One region of the Micromonospora sp. PTRAS2 genome, then DNA from elsewhere that is predicted to be linked to it. Evidence: riboswitches for the same ligand, from Rfam matches in the RefSeq annotation. Region 1 holds a riboswitch; each other region holds the start of a gene.
The links. Region 1 has a riboswitch for cyclic di-AMP ahead of ACVMYR_RS18665 (C39 family peptidase). Riboswitches for the same ligand answer to the same signal wherever they lie in the genome.
Positions count from the first base shown of each region.

Region 2: another riboswitch for cyclic di-AMP. It lies ahead of ACVMYR_RS03895 (C40 family peptidase); the one in region 1 lies ahead of ACVMYR_RS18665 (C39 family peptidase).
Region 3: another riboswitch for cyclic di-AMP. It lies ahead of ACVMYR_RS15905 (coiled-coil domain-containing protein); the one in region 1 lies ahead of ACVMYR_RS18665 (C39 family peptidase).
Region 4: another riboswitch for cyclic di-AMP. It lies ahead of ACVMYR_RS01175 (coiled-coil domain-containing protein); the one in region 1 lies ahead of ACVMYR_RS18665 (C39 family peptidase).

Region 1 is NZ_JBSWBU010000005.1:178,613-186,261, reverse strand. It holds gene ACVMYR_RS18670 (CDP-glycerol glycerophosphotransferase family protein) at 1-883, shown strand, start outside; gene ACVMYR_RS18665 (C39 family peptidase) at 1,029-1,901, opposite strand; cyclic di-AMP (ydaO/yuaA leader) riboswitch at 2,122-2,264, opposite strand; gene ACVMYR_RS18660 (hypothetical protein) at 2,695-3,462, opposite strand; gene ACVMYR_RS18655 (hypothetical protein) at 3,608-4,027, opposite strand; gene ACVMYR_RS18650 (acyltransferase family protein) at 4,196-5,353, opposite strand; gene ACVMYR_RS18645 (polysaccharide pyruvyl transferase family protein) at 5,552-6,874, shown strand; gene ACVMYR_RS18640 (glycosyltransferase family 2 protein) at 6,965-7,649, shown strand, end outside.
Region 2 is NZ_JBSWBU010000001.1:802,341-809,989, reverse strand. It holds gene ACVMYR_RS03900 (C40 family peptidase) at 209-1,225, shown strand; cyclic di-AMP (ydaO/yuaA leader) riboswitch at 1,435-1,575, shown strand; gene ACVMYR_RS03895 (C40 family peptidase) at 1,588-2,628, shown strand; gene dcd (dCTP deaminase) at 2,768-3,346, opposite strand; gene ACVMYR_RS03885 (pyridoxamine 5'-phosphate oxidase family protein) at 3,473-4,081, shown strand; gene ACVMYR_RS03880 (zinc metalloprotease) at 4,153-5,136, opposite strand; tRNA gene ACVMYR_RS03875 (tRNA-Gly) at 5,379-5,452, shown strand; gene ACVMYR_RS03870 (e9imm peptide) at 5,557-5,808, shown strand; gene ACVMYR_RS03865 (SAM-dependent methyltransferase) at 5,900-6,544, opposite strand; gene ACVMYR_RS03860 (DoxX family protein) at 6,606-6,965, opposite strand; gene ACVMYR_RS03855 (LLM class flavin-dependent oxidoreductase) at 7,106-7,649, shown strand, end outside.
Region 3 is NZ_JBSWBU010000004.1:201,222-208,870, reverse strand. It holds gene ACVMYR_RS15915 (HelD family protein) at 1-587, shown strand, start outside; gene ACVMYR_RS15910 (cation diffusion facilitator family transporter) at 694-1,608, shown strand; cyclic di-AMP (ydaO/yuaA leader) riboswitch at 1,762-1,891, shown strand; gene ACVMYR_RS15905 (coiled-coil domain-containing protein) at 1,896-2,969, shown strand; gene ACVMYR_RS15900 (SRPBCC family protein) at 3,019-3,468, opposite strand; gene ACVMYR_RS15895 (STAS domain-containing protein) at 3,546-3,908, opposite strand; gene ACVMYR_RS15890 (hypothetical protein) at 4,250-4,393, shown strand; gene ACVMYR_RS15885 (hypothetical protein) at 4,549-4,956, shown strand; gene ACVMYR_RS15880 (cellulose binding domain-containing protein) at 5,095-7,649, opposite strand, start outside.
Region 4 is NZ_JBSWBU010000001.1:243,928-251,576, forward strand. It holds gene ACVMYR_RS01155 (DUF305 domain-containing protein) at 1-263, opposite strand, end outside; gene ACVMYR_RS01160 (hypothetical protein) at 348-1,031, opposite strand; gene ACVMYR_RS01165 (heavy metal translocating P-type ATPase) at 1,136-3,157, opposite strand; gene ACVMYR_RS01170 (YibE/F family protein) at 3,517-4,956, shown strand; cyclic di-AMP (ydaO/yuaA leader) riboswitch at 5,123-5,253, shown strand; gene ACVMYR_RS01175 (coiled-coil domain-containing protein) at 5,258-6,283, shown strand; gene ACVMYR_RS01180 (carbonic anhydrase) at 6,402-7,112, opposite strand; partial or broken gene ACVMYR_RS01185 (helix-turn-helix transcriptional regulator) at 7,306-7,614, shown strand.

The DNA.
Region 1 (7,649 bases):
CAGCCACTGCATCCGGTTCTCGCAGCTCACCCACGTGCAGATCCACCACGGCGACAGCGACAAGGCCCCGAGCGCCAACCCGGTCACGGCGCTGTTCGACCGCAACTTCGTGGCCGGGCGGGCGGCGATCGACCGGTACGCCCGGGCCGGGGTGGACATCCCGGCGGAGAAGTTCGTCGTGGTCGGCCGCCCGCAGGTCGAGTCGATCGAGGTACGCCGCGCGCCAGCCACCGGCCTGGCGAACCCGACGGTGCTCTACACCCCGACCTGGACGGGGCACCACGCCGACGCCAACTACTGTTCGCTGCCGGTGGGCGAGACGATCGTGCGGGGGCTGCTGGCCCGGGGCGCGACGGTGATCCTGCGCGCCCACCCGTACACGGGGCAGAACCCGGCGTCGGCGCGGCAGCTCGCCCGGCTCACGGAGCTGCTGGCGGCGGACCGGGCCCGCACCGGGCGGCAGCACGTCTTCGGGGCGGCGGCCAGCAGGGAGCTGTCCCTGGTCGACTGCGTCAACCGCTCCGACGCGCTCGTCTCGGACGTCTCCGGCGTCATCTCCGACTACCTCTACTCCGGCAAGCCGTACGCGGTGACGGACATGGTCGGCGACGGCGACCGGTTCGTCGAGCGGTTCCCGCTGGCCGGCTCGGGTTACGTGCTGCGGCGCGACGCGGGCAACCTCGACGAGGTGCTCGGTCTGCTGCTGGACACCGACCCGAAGGCGGCGGCCCGCTGGGGCAACCGGGCCCACTACCTGGGCGACTTCCCGGCCGAGGCGTACGCCGAGGCGTTCCTTTCGGCGGCCCGCCGGGAGCTGGAGCCGGGCTGGAACCCCCCGGCCCCGCGCGCCGCCGACGCGATGAGCCACTCCCCCACCGCCTGATCGTCCCGCCTCCGATTCTTGGACAGTTGCTGTTCGCCCTGAACCGCAACTGTCCAAGAATCGAGGCCGTCCCCGCCTGCCCGGAGACAGCACCGGCCCCGGCTCTCTGCGGAGGAGAGCCGGGGCCGGTGGGGGGAGGGTGATGTCAGGCCGAGTAGCCCCGCGTCGCCGCCCAGTGGGCCAGCGCGGCGGTGCTGATCCAGTACGCCGGGACGGCCGGGTCCGCCGAGTCGGCGATGCGCACGGTCCGCCCGGAGTCGCGGTAGCCGACGACGGCGATGTAGTGGCCGCCGGGGAACGAGTGCCAGCCGCCGTCGACGTCGGTGGCGTCGCCGGCGATGTTGACCACGACGCCGCGACCGGCGCTGACCGCCTTCACCACGTCGGCCCGGAGCCGCTCCGTCTCCGCCGAGGTGGCGGCGCCGCCGGGGATCAGCCGGGTCCGGTACGGCTCGCCCTTGACCATCTCGTTGAGCACGCGGGTGGTGTCGTAGGCCGAGTTGGTGCCCATCTCGGTGGTGCCGAGGCGGGCGGCCAGGTCGTCCTGGGTGCCGTCGACGCCGGTGGCGGAGAGCGCGTTGCGCACCGCAGCCGGGCCGCAGTAGTAGTAGGTGGTCTGGGCCTCGTAGTCGTAGTCGAGGACCTTCGACGACGGCGGCTTCGGGGCCGCGGGCTTCGCCGTGGTCTTCTTCGGCGTCGCCGAGGCCGTCAGGTCGGGGTTCGGGGCGGCCGAGGTGGCGCTCGGCGACGGCGCGGCGCTGCTCGGGGAGGCGAGCGGCGCGGCGATCCGGGCCTGGGCGCGGCTGGCCGCGCCGTCGAGGCGGGGTGCCACCTCGGCCACGGCGGCGTTGGTGGTCCGCTGCGGGGCGGGGGCGTCGTCGTCGACGGCGGCGAGCAGCGCGCCGGTGCCGGAGGCCAGCAGCAGCGCCGCGGCGGAGCCGGCGACGACCTGGTACGGGCGTTCTGTGGCGAGTCGCCGCAGGTGCCGCTTGAGCTGATCGTTCACGTGTTCCTCCACGGGACGGGGGCGGAAGCGGAGGCACCCGGGCGCGCGTCGGCGCACGGCGGCGCGGACGTGTCCGCGGCCGGTGGGGTCTCCGCTTTCTGGGGCGCCCGCTCAGGCGGGCGTACGCAGGGGTGCGACGGTCAGTGCGCCGGCTCGGCGGCGGCGGACACGGGCACCGGGCTCCGTGGTGGAGGAACAACCCGGGGGGTGGGGTCAAACTGCACGAGGATGGAACTCCTTCCGACACCGCCTACCGGGTTAGCTGACGGATTCGGGCGGGAAGATCGCCCTACCGCAGGCCGTGGCCCGCGGATTCACCCCGGACGTGCAATGGGTCCCCGGTTCGTGATCGTCACGATTGAGCGGGTCGGCGCGGCGTCGCCTCTTGCGATCGGGTACCGCACCGGACGGGCCGACACTACTGGCCGACGAAAGCCCTGCCAACCCCACGCCACCTGCTTAAACGCCCCCTGGCCGACCTATTTACGGGGCATTAGGAGACTGACGTGACTCAATGGGACTGCCGACCCATCCGACGCCAACGAACCCGCAACGGGACGACGCGGCCCGAATCTCGGCGAATACCGACCCGGATCAAACCGAATAGCCCCGCCTGCCCGATCCCACCCCACCATGACCCGCCTCACACCCACCCAACCCGCCCCCGCCGCGTCCCGCCTCGGTGATCAAGAGAAAAGCGTCAGAGTTGATCTCCGCGATGACGCAAACCTCTTGATCACCGCGGTCACGGCGATCACCGCGATCACCGTGGTCGCCGCGATCACCACCACCACGGTGTCCGCGGTTACCGGGCCGGGGCGGGGCGGGGTGGGCGCCAGCCGGTGATCCCGAGGACCCTGCCGGAGGCCGTTGCGCTGGTCGTCGGCGCGTGGGCGGGCCGGGCGCGCTCGGCGGCGGCGTACGCCTCGGCGGCCAGCGCCCGGGCGGCCTCGGCCGCCAGTTCGGCATCGCCCCACGCGGCCCGCTCGCGCGCGGCGGCGGCACGGTAGCGGGCCAGCCTGCCGTCCCGGACGGCCCGGGCCAGGACGACCTCCTGCTCCACTGGGTGCAGCCGGGGGTCCCAGCCGCCCCGGCGGGCGAAGACGTCGCAGAGCTGCCCGATGGACAACTCGCCCCGCAGGTGGGCCGCCGTGGCGGCGTGGTGCAGCCAGCGCTCCCGGGCCGCGTACTCGGCGGGGGTACGCGGGGTGTGCGGCGTCGGCAGCGCGCCCGCGTCGCGGAAGCGTCGGGCGGCGGTCTCCGCCTCGTCGTACGCCTGCCAGGCCCGCTCGGCGGCGTCCTGGGCGGCCGTCCAGGCGGCCCGTCGGCGGCGGGCGTTCTGCGCCGCCCCGGCGGCGGCCACCGCCACCTCCTCGGCGTACCGACGCAGGTCGGCGGCGGCCGGGGCGGGCGGGGCGGCGGGCCGGGCCGGGGGCTCGACGGCGGCAGGGCGGTCCCGCTCGGGGCGGGCGACCAGCACGGCGAGCACGGTGAGCGCCAGCACGAGCAGCACGGACCAGATGGCGGCGGCCAGCGGCACCTCGGTCAGGAACTGGTAGAGAACGATGTCCATGGTCGGCACCTCGCGGGCAGGGAGGCGGAAAGGGATCCGGGCCGCCGCCGGGCGGGACGCCTGCGGCGTACGGGCCCGGCGGCTGGGGCGGCGGTGGGTGAGGGTCGTCGGCGACGGTGGTGGCGGGCGCGGCCCGCCGCGTGGCTCAGGCGGCCGGCGGCGCGCGGGGGCCGACGGCGGCGGGGACGAGCCCGGTCGGCACCCGCTGCGGGGCCGGCGCGGCGACCTGCGGGGGCCCGGCCTCGGCGGGCGGCGGTGCGTCGGCGGGCGGCCACGGGCCGGCGGCACCCGCTGCGGCGGTGGAGCCGGCGGCGATGGACCCGGTGGCGGCGGATGCCGCGACGGTGCGGGCCTCCGCGACGGCGGCGGGCCCCGCAACGGAGGCGGCGGCGACGGCAGGGCCGGAGCCGGCCTGGCCGGGGTCGACGCCGGCGGGGAGCATCGTGCCCGGCGGCAGCGACGCGGCACCGAGGGAGAACGCGACCACGACGGCGAGGGTCGCCAGCCTCCGCGCCGTCCAGCGCGCGACCCACCACAGGGGACAGGTCAGCGCGACGGGAAGCACCCGTCCACGCTACCGCCACCGGCCGCGCCACGCACCGCCGGCGAGCGTGTCACCTGCTGAACGCGGCGTGGCGCACCACGGGCGACGCACCGCTGCCCACGCGCCCACCGGCCACCCGCCACCGGCGGCGGGGTCAGGGGCCGGGTCGGCGGCGGAGCGGGCGGCGGGTCAGGCGGCGGCGGCCGGGGCGCGGGGTCGGCGCGGCGGCCCGAGCCGGCGGGTCAGCGGCATCTCCACCCACCGGTGCAGCAGCGCGGCCAGGCCGAGGTTGACCAGCAGGAAGCCGACCGCCGCCAGCGGGCCCCACCAGCCGGGCAGCCCCGTGCCGAGCCGGTCGGCCAGCCGCAGGACGGTGATCATGACGAAGACGTGCACCAGGTAGAAGGCGAAGGAGACCTCGCCGAGCCAGACCATCGGCCGGGACCGCCACGGCGTCCGCGCGCCGCGCACGTCCGCGTCGGCGGCGGCCACGATGACCAGCAGGTACGCCGCCGCGAGCAGCGCCGCCCACAGCTCGGCGCGGATCCACTGGGCGGCGACCACCCAGGTGACGACGAACATGACGCTGGCGGCGGTGAGCCCCGGGCCGCGCCAGCGCCCCCGGCGCAGCAGCTCGGCGGCGGCCACCCCCATCCAGAACTCCAGGGACCGCACGACCGGGAAGATCTGGGTGAACCACCAGGTGCTCTCCTGCGGCACCAGGCGCTGCCCCGGCCAGAGCGCCACGATCAGCAGCGGCACGGCCGCCACCACCGCCCACAGCGCCCCGACCGGGGCCCGGCGCACCAGCGGCAGCGCGAACGGCAGGCAGACGTAGAAGAACAGCTCGCAGGAGAGCGACCAGCTCACCGAGTTGACGCTGTAGAAGTAGCCGGGCGTCGGGTCCCACGCCTGGACCAGGAACAGGTTCTCCACCGCGGCGCGGACGTTGACCGGGTCGGCGAAGACCCACACCCCGGTCACCAGCACCACCGCCCACATCAGCAAATGGTTCGGGTAGATCTTGGCGAGCCGGCGGCGCAGGAAGTCGCGTCGGCGGTCCCCGTCGCGGGCCGACCAGACCAGCACGAAGCCGCTGAGGATGAAGAAGAACTCGACGCCGGACAGGCCCAGCGTGAACAGCCAGTCGACGACGGCCTTGGCCTCGGGCTGGCCGACGATCCGCATGGTGCCGACGTGGTAGCCGAAGACGAGCAGGGCGGCGACCCAGCGCAGCCCGGTCAGCGAGGGCAGCCGGCTGGCCGAACGGGCCGGCGCGTCGGGGCGTACGACGGTCGGGGTGCCGGGGAGGCCGGCGGCCCGACCGGCCGCGGGGGTCACCAGCACCGCTCTCCTCCTCGCGGACGCCCCGGGTCGAGGCCGCCGCCCGGGTGGCGGCGGGCCGCGCGGTGCCGCCCCGCCGGCACCCTACCCGGTGCGGCCGGGCGCGCCGCCCGCCGTCGGCCGGCACGTGACGCGCCTGGCGGCGGCACGGGCGCGATGGCCTAATATCGCGGTCTCGGCCACGACGAGGGGACAACACGGATGCACCAGCGGATCCTGCTGCGGGCCAAGAAGGGGCCGTTCGACGTCAAGTCGCCGGAGGAGACGTTCGAGCGCAACTGGATCGGCGAGAACGCTGGCAACCTCGTGTTCAGCCACGCGGCGCACAAGCTGCTGCGGACGTCGACGGCGGAGGTCACCTCCTCGGAGTTCCGGGTCAACCCGCGCGAGGCCGACGAGATCAACGAGCGGTACGACGTGTTCGTGGTGCCGCTGGCGAACGCGTTCCGGCGCAGCTACGCCCACCGCCTGGTCGCCATGACCCGGCTGATCGAGCGGCTGAAGATCCCGGTGGTGGTGTTCGGGGTCGGCGCGCAGACCAACGTCGACGGCGACCGGGAGTACCTGCGGCCGATCGACGACGCGGTGAAGGCGTTCGTCTCGGCTGTGCTGGACCGGTCGCACAGCATCGGGGTGCGGGGCGAGATCACCGAGGGGTACCTGCGCACCCTGGGCTTCTCCGCCGTCGACGTGATCGGCTGCCCGTCGATGTTCCTGCACGGCGACAGCCTGCGGGTCGACAAGCGCAAGACCACGCTCACCGTCGAGGACCGGGTGGCGCTGACCGTCTCCCCGTACGTGAAGTCGATGGCGAAGGTCATCGCCTCGCACCACCGGCGGTACCCGAACCTGCGCTACCTGCCGCAGGACCTGAAGACGCTGGGCACCCTGCTCTTCGGCGACGCCCCGGAGGACCGGGGCAAGAAGGCGGCCATCCCGATCCACACCTCCCACCCGCTGTTCACCGAGGACAAGGTGCGGATGTTCGTCGACCCGTGGACGTGGATGGACTACCTGTCGCGGTTCGACTTCAACTTCGGCACCCGCATCCACGGCACCATCACGGCGCTGGTGGCGGGGACGCCGGGCTACCTCTTCGCGCACGACTCGCGGACGCTGGAGCTGGCCCGGTACTTCGACATCCCGCACCGGCTGATGAAGGACGTCCCGCCGGACGTGGACGCCATAGAGCTCTACGACGAGGCCGACTACAGCGCGCTCAACAACGGGCACAAGGCCCGGTACGCGACGATGACGGCGTTCCTGGCCAAGCACGACCTCGGGGTCTCCTTCGCCGACGGCGACAGCGCCGCCCGGTTCGACCGGCAGGTCGCCGAGACGACGTTCCCCCCGGCGGTACGCGCGCAGTCGGCCACCGACCCGGCCGAGCTGATCGCCCGCATCCAGTGGCTGCACGACCGCAACCAGGAGCTGAAGGAGACCGTCGCGGGCTTCGAGTCGCACCGGCTGCGGGCCCGGATGCGGGCGGCCGGCGGCCGGATGAAGCGGATGCTCAACCGTTAACCCTCCGTAGGGGGTCTGTTCAGCGAGCCCACCCCCGGCGGATACGTCAGGTTCCGGGGCCGTCCATCCGGGCGGTCGAAGGTGTCGGGCGTGGTCAATGAGCCGACGCGGAGCCCACTGCTGAGCATCGTCGTCCCGGTGCACGGCGTCGAGGCGTACCTGTACCAGTGCCTGGAGTCGATCCTCGGCGGCCTGTCCGCCGCCGAGGCCGCCGAGGTCGAGCTGGTCGCCGTCGACGACGCCTCCCCGGACCGGTGCGGGGAGATGCTGCGCTCGTACGCGGCCGGGCGGCCCCAGGTGCGGGTGGTGTCCCTGACCCGCAACGTCGGGCTGGGGCTGGCCCGCAACGCGGGGCTGGCGGAGGCGACCGGCCGGTACGTGTGGTTCGTCGACAGCGACGACTGGCTGCCCCCGGGCGCCCTGCCGGTGGTGCTGGCGCGGCTGCGCCGCGACGAGCCGGACGTGCTGCTGGTGGACCACCTGCGGGTGCACGAGGGCGGCCGGCTGGAGGTCGACGCGAGCAGCCACCTGCTGCGCGGGGTCGACGGGTGCGTCCGGCTGGCCGACCGGCCCGAGCTGCTGCGGGTGCAGCACACCGCCTGGAACAAGGTGGTCCGCCGGGCGTTCCTCGACGAGTTGGAGCTGCGCTTCCACCCCGGCTGGTACGAGGACATCCCGTTCAGCCACCCGCTGCTCATCGCCGCGGACCGGATCGGGGTGCTGGACCACGTCTGCTACCACTACCGGCAGGGCCGGCTCGGCGCGATCACCTCGA
Region 2 (7,649 bases), on a different contig from region 1:
GGACCGGCCGCCACGGTGCCCGTCTTCTCCGTCGTCGCCGCACGGCCCACACCCGTTGTGCAGGAAGGATTTGCGGGGCGTCACGGTGTGCCGACCCGCCTTGATTCCTCGCGCGGGACTCCCCTAATGTGAGGCGCTGACCGCTGTGGGTCGTCTGCCTCGATCTTCCCTCTCGCGAGGCGCCCGGCGGTCGGTTGCGAAGGAGTCGGTGCCGGTGGCAACCATGCCCCCTCATCGTCATGCCCCGGAACGGTCAACCGCTCGCCCGGGTGGTGCCCGCCGTTTCGCACGCCGCCTGCTCACCTTGGTCGCGGCGGTCGCCGTCGGCGCCGGGACACTGACCGCGCCCGCGTACGCCGAGCCGTCGGTGGACGAGATCGAGGCGCAGATCGACAAGCAGTGGGAGCAGCTTGAGCCCACCATCGAGCAGTACAACAAGGTCCGCGCCCAGCTCAAGGTGAACCGCGAGAAGGCGGCGGAGGTGCAGAAGAAGATCGAGCCGCTGGCGCTTGAGACAGAGCTGGCGATGAACCGCGTCGGCGACCTCGCCTCCCGCTACTACATCTCCGGCCCGTCGCAGGACATCGGCGCGCTGCTGGTCAGCACCAAGCCGGGCACCCTCGCCGAGCAGCTGACCATCCTGGACCGGCTGGCCGCGCAGGAGCGCAAGCAGGTCGAGGGCGTGCTCGCCGTCCGGGCGAAGTACGACACCGAGAAGCAGAAGCTCGACACGCTCATCGTCTCCCAGGAGAAGCAGACCAAGGAACTGGCGGCGAAGAAGACCAAGATCAACGGTGAGATCAAGCGGCTCCAGGCGTCGATGCCGAAGACCGTGGTGTCCACCGAAGGCTGCCCGACGGTCACCGGCGTGGTCAGCGCCGCTGCCCGCACCGCCATCAAGACCGCCTGCGCCCAGGTCGGCGACCCGTACGTCTGGGGTGCCACCGGCCCGAACTCGTTCGACTGCTCCGGCCTGACCCAGTTCGCCTACAAGGCGGCCGGGATCCACCTGACCCACTTCACCGGCGCCCAGTGGAACGAGGGCCGCGCCATCCCGCGTTCCGAGGCCCGCCCCGGTGACCTGGTGTTCTTCTTCAGCGACCTGCACCACGTCGGCCTCTACATCGGCAACGACAAGATGGTGCACGCGCCCCGCGCCGGCAAGCCGGTCAACGTGAGCAGCATCAACACCATGCCGGTGGCCGGCTTCCGCCGACCCGGCTGACCCGGCCCGGCCCCCGCGAAGGCCGCGCCGCGCAGCACCACCCGAAGGCCCCCGGTCACCCGCCGGGGGCCTTCGGCGTGCGGCGGACATCGACGCCGGCCACGGGCCTGTACGGTGTGTCACGGCCGGTCGGGTTGCGGATCGATGGCGATCGTCTCTACTCTGGCCAATTGTCGGCCGGTAGCTGCACCGCCCAGCCGGGCGGTGACGGTGCGACACCGCCGAGTCGCCTCCGGGCGAGCCGGGGACCCAGGTACGCCGGGGTGAATCCGCAGCGGCGCTGCGGTAGGGCGCTCTCCCTTCCCGCCCGAACCCGTCAGCTAACCCGGTAGGCGGTAGAGGAAGAAGGAGAACGGAGCCCGGTGGCACTCCATGCCCCGCGGCGCCCGTCACGCCGGTCGGCCGACGCCGACCGGATGCCGGCTGCGCCGCGTACCCGCTGGTCACGCTGCACCACCGTCCTCGCCGCCCTCGTCGGCGTCGCCGTCGTCCTGACCGGCGCACCGACCGTGGCCCACGCCGACCCTTCGGTCGCCGAGATCGAGCGGCAGATCGACGAGGACTGGAACAAGCTCGAACCGATCATCGAGCGGCACAACGCCACCCGCCAGGACCTGGCCGCCAAGCGCAAGCAGGCCGACGCGCTCGCCGCGCGGATCGGGCCGCTCCAGCGCCAGGTGGACGAGGCGTTGAAGAAGGTCGGCGGCCTCGCCGCCGAGGCGTACAAGGGCGACAACATCTCGGTGGTCAACGCCCTGCTGGGCAGCCGCACGCCGAGCCAGATGATGGGGCAGCTGGAGCTGCTCGACCGGTTCGCCCAGCGCCAGCAGCACGACGTCCAGGCGGTCGTCGACCTCCGCGACGAGCTGGCCGCGAAGAAGCAGCCTCTCGACGAGATGGTCGCCCAGCTCACCCGCACCGAGGCCCAGCTCGCCGCGAAGAAGAAGCAGATCAACGCCGAGATCGACCGCCTGCAGAAGCTGCGGCTGAAGGTGTACGGCAACGGAGGCGGCGGCCCGTTGAAGCCCGCCCCCTGCCCGGCGAGCTATCCGGGTGGCGGCGCGGGGACGGCGGTGAAGTTCGCCTGCGCCCAGATCGGCAAGCCCTACGTCTGGGGCGCCGAGGGCCCGAACTCGTACGACTGCTCAGGGCTGATGCTGGCCGCCTGGGCGAAGGCCGGCGTCTCGCTGCCGCACAACGCGGCCCAGCAGCGGTCGGTGACCGCCAAGGTCAGCCGCGCCGACCTGCGCCCCGGCGACCTGGTCTTCTACTACTCCGACCTGCACCACGTCGGCATGTACGTGGGCGGGGGCTGGGTGGTGCACGCCTCCCGGGCCGGCGTCCCGGTGAAGATGAAGCGCGTCGACGACGGCCCGATCCACAGCTTCGGCCGCCCCGCCTGAGGTGCAAGGAGGGGCCCCTTCTTAACGCATACGGTCGAGAAGGGGCCCCTTCTCACACCCCTCGGGCGGGAGGACCGCGGAGGGTGGCGCAGCGCGCCGCAGCGTGCCGCAGGAGGAGCGGTACGTCAGGGGGCGGGGGTCAGCGGGGCGGCCAGGTGCGCCAGTTCTGCCACGAGCGGCTCGGGGTCGGGCCGCGCTGACCCTGGTAGCGCGAGCCGTAGACCGCCGAGCCGTACGGGTGCTCGGCCGGCGACGACAGCCGGAAGATGCACAGCTGGCCGATCTTCATGCCCGGCCACAGCGTGATCGGCAGGTTCGCCACGTTGGACAGCTCCAGCGTGACGTGGCCGGTGAAGCCCGGGTCGATGAAGCCGGCCGTGGAGTGGGTGAGCAACCCGAGCCGGCCCAGGCTCGACTTGCCCTCCAGCCGGCCGGCGAGCTGGTCGCCGAGCGAGATCACCTCCAGCGTGGAGGCGAGCACGAACTCGCCGGGGTGCAGCACGAACGGCTCGCCGTCGGGCACCTCGATCATGGAGGTCAGGTCGTCCTGCTGCGCCGACGGGTCGATGTGCGTGTAGAGGTGGTTGTTGAAGACCCGGAAGAGCTTGTCGAGGCGTACGTCGATGCTCGACGGCTGCACCAGGGTCGGCTCGAACGGCTCCAGCGCGAGCGTGCCGGCCTTCAGCTCGGCGACGAGGTCGCGGTCGGAGAGCAGCATCGCAACACCATAGCGAGGTGGGTCAGCGGGACCGGTCAGCGGGGCTGCTCAGCGGGCCTGCGAATCGGGTGCCCGACCCGCGCGTCGCGCTTCGCGTGTCGTACAGGTGTTCGATAGAATGCCGGCATGGCTTCCTGGTCCGAATTCGCCGCTGACGAGCCACGACTCGCCGACGGGATCCGTCATCTCATGCAGCAGTACGGGCCGGGCTTCGGCTACCTGGCCACCGTCCGCGCCGACGGCGGCCCCCGGGTGCACCCGGTGTCCCCGGTGATCACCGACGAGGGGCTCTTCTGCTTCGTCGTCGACTCGCCGAAGCGGCGCGACCTCGAACGCGACGGCCGCTACGCGCTGCACTCCTTCCCGCCGGAGGACAGCGACGACGAGGCGTACGTGGCCGGGCACGCCAGGCCGGTGACCGACCAGGCCCGGGTGGCCCGGCTCGCCGAGATCGGGCGAGCCGCGCCGCAGGTGGACTGGCGGCTCTTCGAGTTCACCGTCGACGTGGCGATGCTGGCCCGGCGCGGCGACGCCGGCACCGTGCGCCCGGGTGAGGCGACCGGTCGGCCGGCCGTGCAGGTCTGGCTCGACCCCGGTGCCGCTGGCGCTGCGGCCACCACCACTACTACTGCCACCACCGACGCCGCGAGCACCGCCCCGGGCGGGGGCGCGGTGGGCGTACCGGATCGGCGGTCGGTCCTCGACGGGCGCGGCGCCCATCGCGCGGCGGCCTGACCCCCACAGACGCCGGTGCCGGCCCGTCGGGAGACGGAGCCGGCACCGGAACGATCAGCGGCAGTGGTGCGTCATGCCGCGCGGTACGCGTTCCACGCGGTCAGCATCCGGGCCGCCTGGCCGGCGGTGAACTGGTACATGCAGGAGTCGTAGGTGTAGTCCATGAAGTTGGTGATCGGGTCCAGGCCGGTCGCGGTGCAGGTGTCCCGCCCGGTCGGGCACTGGTATGCCGGCGACGCCTCGGCCGGGGTGTCGCTCACGCCGTCGCCCGAGCCGGAGCAGCCGCCCTGGAAGGTGTGGTAGAGGTTCAGCCAGTGGCCGACCTCGTGGGTGCCGGTGTCACCCTGGTTGTAGTTGGTGGCGGTGCCGCCCGGCAGCGACTCGGTCAGCACGACGACGCCGTCCATGCTGTCGAGCCGGCGCTTCGGGAAGGTGGCCCAGCCGAGCAGGTCGTCGCTCAGCTCGCCGAGGTAGATGTTCAGCGTGTTCTTGCCGCCCTCGCGCAGCGAGGACTTCATCGAGCGCTCGGCCGAGGAGCCCTGCACGATCGGGAACCACGCCGGGTTGGTGACCCGGTTGATCTTCTGGAGCTGGAAGCTGAAGGCGGTGGCCGCGCCGCCGGTGGCGCCGGTGTAGGCCTGGTTCAACACGCTGATCTGCGAGTTGATCATCGAGTCCGGGATGTTGCCGCCGGCGCGGGTGCTGTCCTCCTGGATGACGTGCACGACGACCGGGATGGTCACGGTGGCGAGCGCGGCGGCGCCGGCACCGGCCCGGTAGTTGGCCCGCTCGCGCAGGGCGGCGGCGAGGTCGGCCTCCCGCTCGCGGGTCTCCTTGGCGGTCAGTTCGTTCGGCTCGTGCTTGGCGTGCGCGCCGGCCTTCACCCGGGCGTCCGAGTGGACGTCGGCCGGCTCGGCGCACGCCTCGGTCGGGGCGGCGGAGAAGGCCGAAGCGGCCGGGACGACACCCACGGCGGCGGTGCTGAGCAGGAGCGCGAGGGTCGTCGACGCGACGCCGGCGGTGCGCCGGGTCAGCAGGTTGGGACGGAGTCCCATGGGCCCACCTCTTTCTGGCGGCGCGACAGGGGGTGTGTCGCGCCGTGGCTTGAACGTGCGGGAGACGTTACAACCCATCGAGGCATTTGAGAATGGGCATATGTTGCGGCGATGAAAATCCCGCGTACCGACGATGGCCTGCGGATCTTGGTCGGCCGGGTGTCGGCGCGATCGGGACGATGGGGCGCGCGAGGGGTGCCTGGGTGCACGCGTCAGCGGTGTCGGGTACAGTGGGTCCGCCTGCGGGTGTAGTTCAATGGCAGAACATCAGCTTCCCAAGCTGACAGTGCGGGTTCGATTCCCGTCACCCGCTCCACGCACGAAGGCCCTGGTCAGGACGCAAGTCCCGAGCCGGGGCCTTCGGCGTTGCAAGGTCAATGGTCATGCGGCGTGTCGTCAGCCCGCTCGGAGGTGGTCGCCATGCCCGCGAAGCTGACCCGCAACGAGGCCGTCGCCCTCGTTGAGCGGATCATGCGGCTCGACTATGCCGAGGACGCCGAGTTGAACGACTGGCTGGACAGGCTCGAACGAGATCTCGTCTATCCGGATGTCTCTGAGCTGATCTTCAGCATCATGCCGGAGCTGACGGCTGCCGAGGTCGTTGACCGCGCCCTGGCCTACCGGCCGTTCGAGATGTGCGCGGCCCCGTGGACGGAGCCACCGGCAGGCTAGCTCGCTTCTCGTCCCGGTCCTTGGCAGCATGTCGGCGACATGGCGGTATCACGGTGGGTCGGATGCCGCCGTGTCGCCGCCATGGAGTCGATCATGGTTGACGGACGAACGTGAACAGCGCTCCGGAGGTGTCCAGCGGTCGGGGCGTGCCCGTGAACCGGTGCACGCCGACCGAGAAGAGCACGCCGTCCGGCGCGTAGAACGCCCGCTCGGCGAAACCGGCGTCCCGCAGCCAGCCGCGCAGCACCGGCGTCAGGTCGGGGGCGCGCCGGGTCCGCGTCCAGATCACCGTGGCACCGGCCGCGCACAGCTGCGGCAGGGCGGCCACGGTTCGGCGTACGTCATGGTCGTCGACGTTGCCGAAGACGCCCGCCATCAGCACGAGGTCGGCCGGCACCGCCTGTGCGTACGACGAGAGCCGGCCCGCGTCCGCCCGCCGGATGTCGACGTTCGCGAGGCCGGCCCCGGCGGCGGCTGCCCGGGCGGCGGCGACGTTGCCCGGGTCGTACTCCAGCAGCGTGGCGCGGACGCGGGCCGCGTCGGCCCGGCCAGCCAGCGCACCGACCAGGTCGTGTCCCTGGCCCGCACAGGCGCTGACGACCGCCAGCGGCTCGCCGGGGCGCTCGTCCAGCCACGCGGTGATCGCCCCGCGCACCAGCCGCAGCCGGCGGGACAGCGGGGAGTCTTCGTCGGCGTAGGGCTGGTGCCACGCCTGCCAGTCGGTCCCGGTCGTCATGGCGTCGAGCCTGCCAGCCCCGGCCCTGTCGGCCCACAGGCGCTCGCCGGACCCGGAGGCGTCAGAGCCGGCCGACGGCGACGAACACGCAGGTGGCGAGGATCGTCAGGTTGACCAGCACGGCGACGGGCTCGCGCAGCCGCAGGTGGATGCCCGCCGCGCCGACCATGACGACGCCGAGGCCGGCGGCGGCGAGCGGCGTGAGCCACGTCGCGATGCCGGTCAACCCGGGCAGGAGCAGCCCGACGGCCGCGAGGACCTCCAGCGCGGCCACGGTCCGCAGCATGGGCATGGGTACGATCCGCGCGCTCGTCTGCCCGCCCGCGAGTAGCCTCTCCCGGGACCAGGTGCCCTTGGTCAGCCCGGAGAAGGCGAAGATCAGTGCGAGGACCGCCTGCGCGGCCCAGAGTGCGACGTTCACGGCGACTCCCGATGGTCGTGGGTGGTGAACGAACCGGACACTTCGCACGACGGGATGCGCCGACGGTTGGTGACCGAGCGTGCGGCGGGGTGCTGCCTCGGCGGGATGCCGCCGGCCGGTCAGGACGTACGCTGGCGCTCATGCGGATTGGCATCGTGATCCTTCCGGACCAGCGCTGGTCGCAGTCGCAGCGCCGCTGGCGGCAGGCGGAGGAATGGGGCTTCGACCACGCCTGGACGTACGACCACCTGGGCTGGCGGGACCTGGTCGACGGGCCCTGGTTCGACTCGATGACCACGCTGACCGCCGCCGCCACGGTGACCTCCCGGATCCGGCTGGGCACCCTCGTCGCCTCGCCCAACTTCCGGCACCCGGCGGCCTTCGCCCGGCAGATCACCGCCCTCGACGACGTCTCCGGCGGCCGGTTCCTGCTCGGCGTCGGCGCGGGCGGCATCGGCTTCGACTCGGCCGTGCTGGGCGGGGAGACGCTGCCGCCCCGCCAGCGCGTCGACCGGCTCGCCGAGTTCGTCGAGCTGCTCGACCTGATTCTGCGCGAGGACGGCACCACCTGGCGCGGCGACTGGTTCGCCGCCGTGGACGCCCGCAACAACCCGGGCTGCGTGCAGACGCCCCGGGTGCCGTTCGTGATGGCCGCCAACGGCCCCCGCTCGATGCGGCTGGTGG
Region 3 (7,649 bases), on a different contig from region 1:
TGCAGTGGCGGATGATCGGCCGGCGGGGCCGGTTGGCGTCCTGGACGGTGGTGGGCGACCCGGCGCAGACCGCGTGGACGGGGGACCCGGAGGAGCTGACCCGGGCCCGGGACGCGGCGCTGGGCCGCCGCCGGCGGCACCAGTTCGAGCTGACCACCAACTACCGCAACTCGGCGGAGATCTTCGCGGTGGCGGCGGCGGAGATCCGCCGGCTCTACCCGGACCTGGCGCTGCCCCGGGCGGTGCGGTCCACCGGCGTGGCCCCGGTCGAGCTGACCGTGCCGGCGGCCGAGCTGGCGGCGGCGACCGTCGCGGCGGTCGGCGACCTGCTCGGCGAGGTGGAGGGCACGGTCGGGGTGATCACGCCGGTGCCGCGCCGCGACGAGGTGGCGGGCTGGCTGGCGGGCCGGGCCGCGCCGCGCCTGCAGGTGGTGACCAGCCTCCAGGCCAAGGGCATGGAGTACGACGGCGTGGTGCTGGTCGCCCCGGGCGAGATCCGGGCCGACCCGGGGTCGGGCGTGCGGACGCTGTACGTGGCGCTGTCCCGGGCGACCCAGCGCCTCGTCACCATCGAACCCACGGGCTGATCCGGCGCCCGGCCGTTCCTCGGCCGGACCGCTGTCGATCACTTGCACATATTGCGATGTGAGCATAGATTGGGCCGGGCGGGGATCACGGACGGAGGGTGTGGGCGTGGGCGCAGGTCATGACCACCACCACGGGGCGGCGAACGCGGCGGACCGCCACTCGGGTCGACTCTGGGCGGCGTTCGCGCTGCTCGCCGCGCTGATGATCGTCGAGGCGGTGACCGCGCTCGGCACCGGCTCGCTGGCGCTGCTCTCCGACGCCGGGCACATGTTCACCGACGTGCTCGGCATCGGCATGGCGCTCGCCGCGATCACCGCCACCCGGCGGGCCACCGCCGACCCGCAGCGCACGTTCGGGCTCTACCGGCTGGAGGTGCTCGCCGCGCTCGGCAACGCCCTGCTGCTCAGCGGCGTCGCCGTCTACGTCCTCGTCGAGGCCGTCCGCCGCTTCGGCGACCCGCCCGAGGTCACCACCGGCCCGATGCTCGTGGTGGCGGTGCTGGGCCTGCTCGCCAACGTCGCCGCGTTCGCCCTGCTGCGCAGCGGGGCGAAGGAGAGCATCAACCTGCGCGGGGCGTACCTGGAGGTGCTGGGCGACCTGCTCGGGTCGGTCGGCGTGATCGGCGCGGCGGCGCTGATCATGGCCACCGGCTGGTGGTGGGCGGACCCGGCGGTGGCCGTCGCGATCGGCGTGTTCATCCTGCCCCGCACCTGGCGGCTCGGGCGGGCCGCGGTGCGCATCCTGGTGCAGGCCGCGCCGGAGCACCTCCAGGTGACCGCCGTGCACGACCGGCTGGCCGCCGTGCCCGGCGTGGTCGAGGTGCACGACCTGCACGTCTGGACGCTGACCTCCGGCATGGAGGTCGCCTCGGCCCACCTGACCATGGCGCCCGGCGCGGAGGTCGGCGCGGTGCTGACCGCCGCCCGCACGGCCCTGCACGAGGACTTCCACATCGAGCACGCCACCTTGCAGGTCGAGCCGGGAGCCGCCCGCGACGGCTGCGGGCCGGCCGGCTGGTGAGACCGAGGCTCATCAATTTTCGCGATATTCGTGGCCGAATGACTGACTTGACAGGCTTCATCCGCGTACCCTCCGTCACGGAAGCAGCGCTGGTCCCACGCGCACCGGTAGGCTCGGCCCCGGCCATCGCCGGGCGGCGCCCTCCGGCGCCTGTGGTGGCCGCCGCCTAATCGCCTGCGGGCGAGCCGGGGAACCATGTTTGTGGGGTGCATCCGCTCCAGCGGTAGGGATCTTCCGTCCCGAACCCGTCAGCTAACCCGGTCGGCGGCTGACGGAAGGACATGCATATGCCAGTAGTGGCACCTGTAGGAAGGATCGCTGCCCGGGTGGCGGCGGCGCTGGTGCTGACGCTCGCCGTCGGCCTCGGGGCCGCGCCGGTGACGCCGGCCGGGGCCGCGCCGCCCGTCGGCCTGCTCGCCGCCGCACCCGGCGACGACGAGGAGGGCGGCACGCCCGCCCTGCGCGCCCAGCTCGAGGCGGCGAGCAAGGGCTACCTGGAGGCCAAGACCGCCCTCGACCGGTCGGTGAAGCGGCAGCAGCAGCTCGGCGGCCAGCTCAAGACGGTCGAGGCCGAGCTGGTCACCCGCGGCACCAAGGTCGGCGAGATCGCCGGGGTGGCGTACAAGAAGGGCCGGCTCACCGCCGCCTCGGTGCTGCTCGACAGCAGCTCCCCCGAGGGGTTCCTGGACCGGGCCGCCGCGCTCGACACGATCGCCGCGAACGAGGACCGGGCGCTGCGCGAGCTGCTGACCACCCGGGACGAGGCGACGAAGACCCGGCAGGCGCTCGACGGCGAGATCCGCGAGCAGCGCAAGCAGGTCGCGCTGATGGGCAAGCGCAAGGAGCAGGCCGAGCGGGCGCTGACCGTGGCCAACAACAAGGCCAGCAGCAGCGGCGGCGGGTCCAGCCCGGGCGGCACCTCCAGCGCGAACGCCACCCCCGCGAAGCGCAACTCCGACGGCTCCTGGCCGGCGGAGTCGTGCAGCGTCAACGACCCCACCCCCGCCAACGGCTGCATCACCCCGCGCACCCTGCACGCGCTCAACCAGGCCAAGGCCGCCGGCTTCACCCGGTACGTCTCCTGCTACCGGCCCGGCGGCTCCGGCGAGCACCCGAAGGGGCGGGCCTGCGACTTCGCCGCGCAGAAGGGCGGCTTCGGCGGCGTGGCCAGCGGCGGGGACCGCACCTACGGCAACAACCTGGCGGCGTACTTCGTGCGCAACGCCGACCGGCTCGCCGTGCTGTACGTGATCTGGTTCAAGCAGATCTGGCTGCCCAGCAGCGGCTGGAAGGCGTACAGCGGCGGAAACGGGGACCCGTCCAGCGACCACACCAACCACGTGCACCTGTCGGTGATCTGACCCGCGCCCGCCCCGGCGGCCCTCCCCCGACGGGACGGTCGCCGGGGCGCTACGCCGCCCGGCCGAGCACCTCGCCGAGCCGGCGGGCCAGCCCGAGGTGCGCCGAGCGGGCCTGCCGGAAGGCGTACGCGAACAGCGGCGTCGGTGCGACCAGGGTGATCTCCACGTCGACGCGGACGAGGCCGTCCGGCTCGTCGCGCAGCCGGGTGTGGTTACGCACCGTCGTGGCCGGCCGCTGCCGGGCCACCGTGACGATCTCGTCGTCGGTCACCACGAGCACGTCCGCCTGGTACGTCACGCCGAAGCGCACCGGCCCGGCGGCGAGCTGGTCGGTGATCGCGTAGCTGGCCAGGGCTCCCGGTCGGGACGACAGCCGGCGCACCCGCGTGATCAACGGATGCAGCTCGGTCTGCCGGGCGGGATCGCTGAGCAGCGCCACCGCCTCCGCCCGCGAGCAGCGGGCCTGGACCGAGTACTGGAAGCTGTCGCGCCGGGGCATCCGTCGATCGTCCCCCACCCGGGGGCGTGGGGGAAGGGTCGAAGGCCCCGGCGCGTGGACCAGCGCGGGCGGCCGCGTCAGGCGCCGGGCAGCACCTCAGGGGTGGCCGTGCCCGCGAGGTAGGGCTCCGGGGCACCGAAGAGCCCGAGCAGGCCGGTCACCCAGAGCTGCCGGTGCACGAACCGGCTCGGCTCGGTGACGACCAACTTCACCCCGCTGACCTCGGCGGTCTGGAAGCCGGCCACCATCGCGCTGATGCCGACCGAGTCGATGAAGGTGACGAGACGCATGTTCAGCTCGATGCGGGCGGGCCGCCCCTTGGTGAGCACCTCGGCGATGGCTTCACGCACCTCGTACGCGGTGTCGACGTCGATCTCACCGCGCGGGGCGATCTCGATGACACCACCGGAAAGAACCGACTTCACGATCGACAGGCTCACGCGAGCACCTCCACTCGCCCGTTGACGGGCGCCTCATCAGTACGCGGGCCGCGACCGAGAGTATTCCTCCGATGGCCTCGGTCGCCACCCCTCGGGATGAGCAATTCGTGGATCAGGGCAAAACACGTTGCCCTTATCCGGACTTTTCAGATCCTGTTTGCCGCACGACCGGCCCGGGGGCCGGTGTCGCCGACCCAGGGTAGCGGTCCCCTCCGACCTTTGCGCGCACCCCGCTCCCCGGGCGTGTGCCCACCCGGCCGCCACCGGCGGGACCCGCCACCGTTGCCCGCCCCGCCTAGCATCGGCGACGTCCACACCCGTAGCTCGGAAGGGACCACCCCATGATCCGGAGACTGGCCGGCCTGGCCGGCGTCGGCGCGCTGCTCGCACTCATGCTGGCCTGCGGCTTCGGCGGCGCCGGGGACGACGACGATGACGACGACGACGACTTCGCCCGGGGCGCGGCGGTGGTGTCCGTACGCTGAGGGCACGGCCGGCGCGCCGGGGGTTTGCGGTGGCGTCGGGTGGGGCACTGCCCCGGTGGGCGGACCGCGCCGGGGCGGACCCCGGGCGACCGCCCACCGGACCCACGCCGCAGTCCGAAGTGGCCGCAAGCTTCGGCACCCGAGGAGGTAGCACGATGTTCGGAACCAACCTGCTGGAGCGCCGCAGCAAGCCCGAGCGGATAGCGGACCAGGCGTGGCAGCACCTGGCCTCCGCCGTCGCCTCCGCCGGGGACAGCGTCCGCGACACCGCCCGCTCCGCCCGGCGCAGCGGCTCGGGCCTCGCCGACGAGGCGGGTGACCTGGTCGGCTCGGCGGCCGACGAGGCGCGCCGCCGGGCGGTGCTGGCCTTCGACGCGCTCGCCGGTCGCCGGCCCGCCCTGCCCTGGGCGCTGCTGATCGGGGCCGCCCTGGCCGGCGCGGCGATCGGCTGGGCCGCCGGTTCGGCGGCGCGCGCCGCCGGGCGCCGGGGCGAGCGCGACGTCGAGGAGATCGAGTTCGTCGACGTCGACCGGCCCAACTCCCCGGTCGGCCTGGACGGCTGAGCCCTGGGCGGCTGGGCCCTGGCGGGCTGAGCATCCCCGGCCGGCCGTCGCCGGCCCTTCGAGACGCGAACCGGGCCGGCCTCCGTGCGGGGAGGCCGGCCCGGCGTTTCGGGACCGCGCGGGGCGGTCAGTGTGCGGTCAGTTGGCCGTGCAGGTCAGGATCGCCGGGGTCGAGTTGGCTCCGGTCCCGCTGGCGACGAAGCCGAAGGTGGTGCTGCCGCCGACGGGCAGCGTCCCGTTCCAGCCCGCGTCCCGCACCACGACCTGCGCCCCGGTCTGGGTGTAGGTGCCGCCCCAGAGCTGGGTGATCTGCTGGCCGCCGGGGAAGTTCCAGACCACACCCCAGAAGCTCTTCGCCGAGCCGCTGTTGTTCTTCACGGTCACCTCGCCCTGGAAGCCACCGGACCAGGAGGTGGTCACCTTGTACGTCGCCGAGCAGGCCCCGGCCGGCACGGGCGTGCCCGTCGGGGTGGCCGGCGGCGTCGTGGCCGGGGGCGTGGTCGCCGGAGGCGTGGTCGCCGGAGGCGTGGTGGCCGGGGGCGTCGTCGCGGGCGGCGTGGTCGCCGGCGGGGTGGTCGCCGGGGGCGTCGTGGCCGGCGGGGTGGTGGCGCCGCCGAGCCGGTCGGCGACGATGATGCCCCGCCCGTTGGTGCCCAGGTAGGCCCGCCCGTAGACGCGCGGGTCGCCGGTCAGGGCCTCGCCCGCGTTGCCGTACTGGTGCTTGTCGTCGTTGATCCGGACCCAGGCCGCGCCGGTGTTGTCCGACCGGAACAGGCCGGCCTGCCCGTCGACGGTGCCGAAGACGAACAGCGCCGGGTACGTCTGCCCGGGGGCCGCCTTGCCGAAGCCCACGTTCACCGCCGACGACACGCCGGCCTGCTTGGCGAAGGTGGCCCCGGAGTCGGTCGAGCGCCACAGCCCGCCCTCGCCGGCCAGCCAGATGTCGCCCTCCTTGCCGGGCAGCGCCTTGAACTTGACGTTCCCGGTGCTCGGCAGCCCGGTGGCCGAAGACGCGGTGAAGCTCGCCCCGCCGTTGGTGCTGACGTAGAACTTGCCGCCGGAGAAGCCGTAGAACTTGTTCTTGTTGACCCGGTCGGACTCGACGACGGCGTTGGCCGGGATCCCGGTCGCCGCGGTCCACGAGTTGCCGAAGCCCACCGAGCGGACGACCTGCTGGCCGGCGTCGCCCGGCGACCAGACGAACTGGCTGCCGTCGGCGGACGCGGCGACGGTGCCGCCGTTGTTGATCCCGCCCGGCTCGCTGCCCTGGAACCAGTTGGCCCCGCCGTCGGTGGAGAACGCGACGTGGCTGTCGTTGGGGCGGTCGGCGTCGGTGAAGTTGCCGGCCCGCACCATCGTCGCCGGGTTGGTCTCGGCGTAGTCGATGCTGGTGGTGCTGGTGAAGACCGGCTGGCTGAAGATCTTCGCCGGCACCGCGTCGAGGTCGGTGTGCCGGAAGCCGCCGAGGTCACCGAGCGCGCTGACCAGCGGGGCCCCGGTGGGCGGGCTGATCAGGTCGAGCACGGCGGTCTCCTCCAGGCCCTTGACCATCGGCTTGATGGTGAGCTGGCCGCCGGTGTCCCACTTGGTCAGGTCGGTGCTGCCGTAGATGGTCGCGCCGGTGCCGTACATGAACCGGTTGGAGTCGTGCGGGTCGATCTCGACCGACTCGTTCATCCAGCCCAGCTTCGGCGTCTCCTCCGGCGGGGCCGGGTTCGTGCCGAAGGTCAGCCACGGCACCGAGGAGATGTCCATGGTGTACTTCTTGCTGCGGTCCGGGTAGCTGGTGAACTCCCAGATCCGGGACCAGGTCGCGCCCCCGTCGGTGCTGCGCCAGAAGATCGCGTCCGGCCACCAGGAGATCTGAGTGGCCACCATCAGGGTGTTCGGCTTCTGCCGGTCGATGGTCAGGCCGGAGTAGCCGAAGTACGCGTCGGAGCTCGACGACGGGATCGGGCTGATCTGCGTCCACGCGCCGGTGGCCCGGTTGAACTTCCACACGTCGCCCTTGGCGCCGTCGTACGGGCCGCCGGTGTCGCTGGTGGCGATGTAGAGGTAGCCGCCCACCGGGTCCACGACGCCCTTGTGGGCGAGGTAGCCGGTCGGCTGGCCGGGGATCCGCTCCCAGGTGGTGCCGCCGTTGGTGCTGCGGTAGACCGGGTTGGCCTTGTCGGCCACGCCGACGTAGATCGTCTGGGTGGTGTTGCCGGCCGTGCCCGTGCTCTTGTCGAACGACACCCAGGTCAGGCCCTGGTTCTGGCTCTGGTAGCCGGTGGTGTCGTTCGGGTCGGCCTGGTAGTTGCCGACGTTGGGGAAGTTCGCGACCTTGGCCCAGGTCGCCCCGTAGTCGGTGCTGCGCCACAGGCCGTTGCCGCCCTCGGCGCCGTAGTAGATCGTGCTGTTCTTGTTCGGGTCGACGGCGAGCCGTTCACCCATGCCCCGGCCGGGCATGTTGCCGCCGTTCTTGAACGGCAGCTCGGTGACCTGCCAGGTCGCGCCCTTGTCCGACGAGCGCAGGATCGCGCCCTTGTTCGGGTCCCAGTCGTTGGTGTACATGCCGACGGCGGCGTACACCCGGTTGGTCTGCACCGGGTCGGTGGCGACGCTGACCACGCCGTTGTAGCCCCACTTGTCCGCGCCGACCCAGTCCAGCAGCGGCGTCCAGGACTGGCTGGCCTGCTCCCAGCGGTACA
Region 4 (7,649 bases), on a different contig from region 1:
GTCTCGGCCAACTCGGCCATCTCCACGGCCTGCCGGTGGTGCGGGATCATCATCTGGGCGAACATCACGTCGGCGTCGCCGAACGCGGCCGGCCCGCGCGTCGGAGTCCCGGCGGCGCTGGCGCCGGCAGCGGCGGTGCCGGCGGCCGGCTGGTCGTGGCTGGGCGAACCGTGGTCGGCGGAGCCGCAGGCGGCCAGGCCCAGGACGGCGGTCAGGGCCACGCCGGCAAGGGCGGCGCGGCGCGCGGTCGTACGAGTGGTCATGGTGAATCCTTCGGTCTCGGTCACGTACGAGGGCAGGACGGAGACACGGGTCACCGGCAGAGCCGGGCACCGCGCCGGGGCGTCCTACGTACGCGACACCGAGACCTCGGCCAGCCGAAGGCCGAGCGGGCGGGATGGCGGGGCGCGCGGCCCGGCGGACACGCCACCGGCCTGCCAGCCGGGCGGGCCGGGTGCCCGGGCACGGGTCAGCAGGAGCACGGCGACGAGCAGGGCCACCCCGAGCGCGCCGAGCACCGCCAGGCAGGCGCTCCACCCGGACGGCCCGTCGGCGCGGCCACCGTCCGGCAGCAGCCGGGCGGGCGCACACCCACCGGCCGGACAGCCGGCGCGGGCACCCAGGGTGACGGCGGCGACCATGCCGCCGACGGGGACGGCCATTCCACCGGCGAACGCCCAGAGCGCATCCGCGCCGCCGGCAAGCGCCACAGGGACAGCCGCGCCGCCGGCAAGCGCCACGGAGACAGCGGGCGCCACAGGGACAGCCGCGCCGCCGGCAAGCCCGACGGGGACAGCGGGCGCCACGGGACCGCCCATGCCGCCGACGAGTGCCACGGGACCGCCCGTGCCGTCGGCGAACGCCGCTGGGGCCGGGTGGCCGTCGCGCGGTGCTGCCCCGTCGTGGCCGGCGTGGGTGCCGCCGGAGTGTGCGCCGTGGCCGAGGGTGTGCATGGCGGCGAGGCCGATCAGGGTGCAGAGCAGCAGCGCGAGGCGACCCCACCGCCCGCCCGTCACCGCCGTCGTCCCCACACCACCACGCTAGAGCCTCGCCCGGGGTCGACTCACCTCGCCTCGCGGATGCGGGCGCGGAATGTGACCCGGCACCGCGAGCCGGGCTGCGGCCCCGGCCGGAATCAGCCGGGGGTGAGGCGGACCCGACGGAGCAGTTGGGCGTTCAGCGCCACCACGATCGTGGACGCCGACATCAGGATCGCCCCGACCGCCGGGCTCAGCGCCACCCCGGCCCAGGCCAGCACCCCGGCGGCCAGCGGCAGGGCCACCACGTTGTAGCCGGCCGCCCAGGCCAGGTTCTGCACCATCTTGCGGTAGGACGCCAGGGAGAGCCGGGCCACCGCCGCCACCCCGCGTGGGTCGGACGAGGCGAGCACCACCCCGGCGGACTCGATCGCCACGTCCGTGCCGGCCCCGATGGCGATGCCCACGTCGGCGCGGGCCAGCGCCGGGGCGTCGTTGACCCCGTCGCCGACCATCGCCACCGTCAGCCCACGTCGTTGCAGCTCGGTGACCTTCCCGTCCTTGTCGGCCGGCAGCACCTCCGCGAAGACCTCGTCCACACCGGCACGGAAGCCGAGATCGGCGGCGACCGCGTCCGCCACCGCCCGGGCGTCCCCGGTGATCATCGCGATGGTGCGGATGCCCTGGGCACGCAGCTCGGCGATCGCCTCGCGGGCCTCGGGGCGTACTTCGTCGGCGAGGGCGAGCGCGCCGAGCACCGTGCCGGGGAGGCGGACCAGGTGCAGCACGGCGGCCCCTCGCCCCGCCCAGTCGGCGGCGGCCTGCTCCAGCTCGGTGGGGAGGCCCACGCCCAGCTCGCGCAGCAGGGCAGGCCCGCCCACGGCGTACTCCGTGCCGTCGATCGTGGCCCGCACCCCACGGCCCGGCAGGGCGCGGAAGCCGGTGGCCGGTGCGGGGCCGCCGCGCTGTTCGGCGGCGGCGACGATCGCGCGGGCCAGCGGGTGCTCGCTGTCCGCCTCGACGCCGGCGGCCAGCCGCAGCAGCTCGTCCTCGCCGGTGCCCGCGACGGCCGCGACGCCGGTCACGGCGTGCTCGCCCCGGGTGAGGGTGCCGGTCTTGTCGAACAGCACCGCGTCGACGGTGCGCATCCGCTCCAGCGCGAGACGGTTCTTCACCAGGATGCCGGAGCGCGCCGCCACCGCCGTGGACAGCGCGATGACCAGCGGGATCGCGAGCCCCAGCGCGTGCGGGCAGGCGATGACCAGCACCGTGACGGTCCGCACGACGGCCTCGTCGGTGTCGCCGAGGAGGGACCAGACCACGACCGTCACCACGGCGGTGGCGGTGGCGACGTAGAACAGCCAGGCCGCGAAGCGGTCCGCGAGCACCTGGGCCCGGCCGCTGGAGCGCTGGGCCTCGGCGACCATGCGCTGGATGCCGGCGAGGGTGGTTTCCTCGCCGGTGGCCTGCACCTCGACCCGGAGCGCGGAGTCCGTGGCCACCGTGCCCGCCACCACCCGGTCGCCGACCGACCGGGCGACCGGGCGGGACTCGCCCGTGATCATGGACTCGTCCAGCTCGGCGGCCCCGTCGACGACCCGGCCGTCGGCCGGCACCCGACCGCCGGGCCGGACCAGCAGCACGTCGCCGACGTGCAGCGCGGCCACGGGGACCCGCTCGGTGCCGCCGTCGGGCCCGACCCGCTCCGCGTCGTCGGGCAGCAGCGCGGCCAGCGCCGCGAGGGCGCCCCGGGCCTGGCCGATCGCCTTCATCTCCTGCCAGTGCCCGAGCAGCATGATGGTGACCAGCGCCGCCAGCTCCCACCAGAAGTCCAGGTCGAACGCGCCGGCGCTGGTGGCCAGCGACGCGGCGTACGCCACGCTGATCGCCATCGCGATGAGCAGCATCATCCCGGGTGCCCGGTCGCGCAGCTCCCGGACCGCGCCGACCAGGAACGGCCACCCGCCCCACCAGAAGACCGCCGAGCCGAGCACCGGGCCGACCAGGGCCCGGCCGGGGAACTCCAGCGAGTAGCCGAACCAGTCCATCACCATGTGGCTGGTGACGACGATCGGCAGGGTCAGCGCGAGGCAGACCCAGAACCGGCGGCGGAACATCTCCGGGTCGTGCCCGGCGTGCTTGTCGTGCCCGGCGTGCCCGGCGTGCTCGTCGTGGGCCATGTCTCCAACATGCCCTGCCGCCCGCTGAATCGACAGCATGTCGGCCAGATGGCGGTATCAGGGCGGCCGGAACACCGCCATGTCGCCGACATGGTGTCGGCCGACCTGCGTTCGCAGGTGAGGGTGGCTACGATTCCGGGCGATGGGACGTGGGATCCCGCTCCGGGCGGCCCGCAGGGCGGAGACCGGGCCGCCGGTGGGGCGGGGCGGGGCTTCGGGCGGCCCGCGGGACGGGCAGGTCCTCCGGCGGCCGGCCCGGTGCGGTCGTCCGGGCAGCCGGCCCGGATCGATCGCCCGCGACGCTGAACCGTCCGGGCCGCCGAGCCGTACCCCGCGCTGACACCGTTTGGAGATCGTCGATGGGCGCCGACCACAACCGACCCGCCCCGCCCACCCCACCGAGGGTGCGGCGGGTCCTCGTCGCGACCGTGGTGCCCCTCTTCGTGCTCACCGTGATCGCGGCGGTCGTCCTGTGGCCCCGCGGCGGCGGCCCCGAGGTCGACGGCGGCTCGCCGGTGCCCCGCTATCACGGCACGGTGACCCGGGTGGTCACCGAGGAGTGCCCGCCGCAGCCGGAGACGCCGGAGGGCGGCGGGCCGGGCGTCGCGGACGGCCCGTGCGGCACGGTGACCGTCCGGGTGGAGCAGGGGCCCGACGCCGGGCAGCAGGTCGAGACGCCGATCCCGACCGGCCCCGGCGCGCCCACCGTCGCCGTCGACGACCGGATCGTGCTGGTGAAGCTGACCGACCCGGCCGACCCGGCGGCGAGCGCCTACAACATCGCCGAGCACCAGCGCGGCGCCCCGCTGATCTGGCTGGCGGTGGTGTTCGCGCTGGCGATCGTCGCGTTCGGCCGCTGGCGGGGGGTGGCCGCCCTGGCCGGGCTCGCCGCCACCTTCGCCATCCTGCTGACCTTCGTGCTGCCCGGCATCGGCGCGGGCGGGTCGCCGCTGCCGATCGCCGTCGTCGGCTCCGCGTTGATCATGTTCGTGGTGTTGTACCTCACCCACGGGGTCACCGCGCAGACGTCGGTGGCCGTCCTCGGCACCCTGGGCAGCCTGGTGCTCACCGGCCTGCTGGGCACCCTGGCCACGGCGGCCACCCACCTCACCGGGTACGGCAGCGAGGACGCCACCACCCTGTCGATGTTCCGGGGCGACGTGGACCTGCACGGCCTGCTGCTGGCCGGCATCATCATCGGTTCGCTCGGGGTGCTCGACGACGTCACCGTGACCCAGGCGGCCACGGTCACCGAGCTGGCGCACGCCAACCCGGGGTTGTCCCGGTTGCAGCTCTACCGGGCGGCCACCCGCGTCGGCCGGGCGCACATCGCCTCCACGGTCAACACGATCGTGCTGGCGTACGCGGGCGCGTCGCTGCCGCTGCTGCTCCTGCTCACCGCCGACTCCCGCCCCGTGACCGAGATCCTGACCAGCGAGTTCCTCGCCCAGGAGATCGTCCGCAGCGCGGTCGCCACGCTGGGCCTGATCGCCGCCGTGCCGCTCACCACCGGGCTGGCCGCCGTGGTCACCGCAGCGGGGCGCACGGCGGCGGGACACACCGCCACTGGGCACGCCGCTGAGGGGCACACCGCCGCGTCCCGGCCCGGCCCGGCGGACGGCGGGGACGTGCCGGCGGCGCGTACCCCCGGGGGCGGGCGGCGGACCGCGGACCGCAATCTCGCGCTGGAGGCGCTCGGCGGCGGCCGGGCGGCCGAGGGGGTCCCCGACGACCACGCCCCCACCCACCCCCCGGCCGGACGGCCGCACCGAGAAGGAGGCACGGACACCGCATGGTGACACTTCACAGCGTGACCGGTGGCGGCATCCGCCCTGAGAAGCGCATCACTGATTACCGATGGCGATTACGAAATGACGCTTTTAGTCGGCATCCGGACGTAGCTCCCCGCATGGGCTCTCGGGTAACCTCGCTGCCGGTCACCGCCGAAGGCGCGAAGCGGCGCCTGCGGTGCCGCCGCCCAATCGCCGCGAGGCGAGCCGGGGAACCAGGTGCCCGGGGTGAATCCGCGCGAGCGGTAGGGGCCGCTTCCGCCCCGAACCCGTCAGCTAACCCGGTCGGCGGTCGATGGAAGGGAACATTGTGACGGCACCCCTGCACCGCTGGTTGACACCCGTGGTGGCCGTGCTCGCTGCCCTGGCGGTCGTCGCCGGGCCGGCCGCCCCGGCGCTCGCCCTGCCCGCCGCCGCCCCCCAACCCTCGGGGCACGAGGAGGACGACGAGCCCCAGCTCATCACCGACGTCATCGAGGCGACGAACCGGGACTACGCCCAGGCGAAGTCGAAGCTCGAGAAGTCCAAGAAGCGCCAGGCCCAGCTCGCCGACGAGGTGCGCAAGGCCCAGGAGGAGCTGGACGCGCTCGCGCCGCAGGTCGGCGAGATGGCCGCGCAGTCGTACCGGACCGGCCGGGTCGGCGCGATGGCGATGCTGCTGGAGAGCAACACACCGGACTCGTTCGTCAAGCGCGCCTCGGCCCTCGACGAGCTGAACATGGTCAACGCCAACAAGCTGGCCGAGGTCAGCGCGGCGAAGAACCGCGCCGAGCAGGCCAAGCTCGCGCTCGACGCCGAGGTCCGCGAGCAGCAGAAGCAGGCGTCGGTCATGGCGAAGAAGAAGTTCGACGCCGAGAAGGCACTCGCCCTGGTCGGCGGCAAGGGCTTCACCGGCGGCCTGGTCAACGCCACCTCCCCGGTCGCGAGGATCGGGCCGGGCCGGACGTCGGACGGCGACTGGCGGCCCGAGTCGTGCAGCGAGAACGACCCCACCACCTCCGGCTGCATCACGCCCCGCACCCTGCACGCCTACAAGGAGACCAAGCGGGCCGGCTTCAACCGGTTCGTGGGCTGCTACCGGCCGGGCGGGCCGTGGGAACACCCCAAGGGCCGGGCCTGCGACTGGTCGCTCCAGAACAGCGGGTTCTCCCCCTGGCACAACAACGACACCCGGATGTACGGCAACAACCTCGCCGCGTTCCTGATCCGCAACGCCGACCGGCTCGGCATCTACTACGTCATCTGGAACCGGCAGATCTGGTTCCCGGCGACCGGCTGGAAGTCCTACAGCGGGCCGTCCAACCACACGGACCACGTGCACATGTCGCTGCTCTGACGCGGCGCGCCGCGCACGACGAGAGGGGCCGTCCCGCTGTGGGGGCGGCCCCTCTCGTCGTGTCTCGGGCGGCGGTGCGCGTCAGGGCCGGGGGTGAGCGCCGGGCGGCGGGGGTGCGTCAGGCGGCGGCGCGGGCCGGGGTGGCGTCCGCGGCCATGGCGGCCGGCACGGCGGCCACCGTCCGCACCCCGCCGGCACTGAGCCGGTACGACATCCCGACGACCGCGCAGCGGCCCGCGTCGACCTCGGCGGCCAGCACGGGCGACCGGTCGAGCATCGCCTCGACCGTGCACGCGATGTGGATGTCGACGATCTCGTCGATGCCCTCGACGCCCCGCTCGGCGGCCCGGTGCAGGCTGGGCACCACGGCGTCCACCACGGCCCGCAGGTTGCCGGCGGGCTCGCTGCCGGTGCCGGCCGCCGCCTTGGCCGCCTGCACCGCCCCGCAGGAGTCGTGGCCGAGCACCACCACCAGGGGGGTGCCCAGCACGGTCACGGCGTACTCGACGCTGCCCAACACCTCGGGGCCGACGGTGTGCCCGGCGGTGCGGACCACGAAGAGGTCCCCCAGGCCACGGTCGAAGATGATCTCGGCGGCCAGGCGGGAGTCGGAGCAGCCGACGATCACCGCGAACGGGTGCTGCCCGTCGGCGACGGCCGCCCGGTGGTCGGCGTCCTGGTTGGGGTGGCGCGGCGTTCCGCTCACGAAACGGTGGTTGCCGGCGTGCAGTTCGGCGAGGGCCCGGGCCGGGGTGCAGGCAGCGCCCGGCTCGCCCGGTCGCCCGACGGACGAGAGGGGGTCTAGCTGGCCGGAGCCCGCCTGAGCCATCGACATGCTGGAATGCTCCATGCCCCATCACCTCGTCATTCACGCGCACGACCAGTTCCCCCACGGTCACACGCAGCGAAAGGCACGTCAAGCGTTACGTGATACACATTTCCTGCTTTGGGAAGGGCTTGCGCAGGCCCGCGCTCCGGCCCGCGTCGGCCCAGGGGCGTGGGCGTCGTCGCCGAGCCCTAACATGTCCGACATGGCGACGACAGCAGGTGGGAACGGGAGCACCCGGAACTGGACGTTCCTCACCAACCACGGCCATGTCCTGCTCGCCATCGCCCGCAACCCGACCGCCCGGCTGCGCGACGTCGCGGACGAGGTGGGCGTGACCGAGCGCGCGGCGCAGGCGATCGTGGCCGACCTGGAGGCCGGCGGCTACCTGCGGCGGACCCGGGTCGGCCGGCGCAACGAGTACACGGTCAACCCCAGCGGCCACTTCCGCCACCCGGCCGAGGCGGACCGCCAGGTCGGCGACCTCCTCGCCCTCTTCACCACCGACCAGCCCGAGCGGGACGCCCCGGACCAGACCGG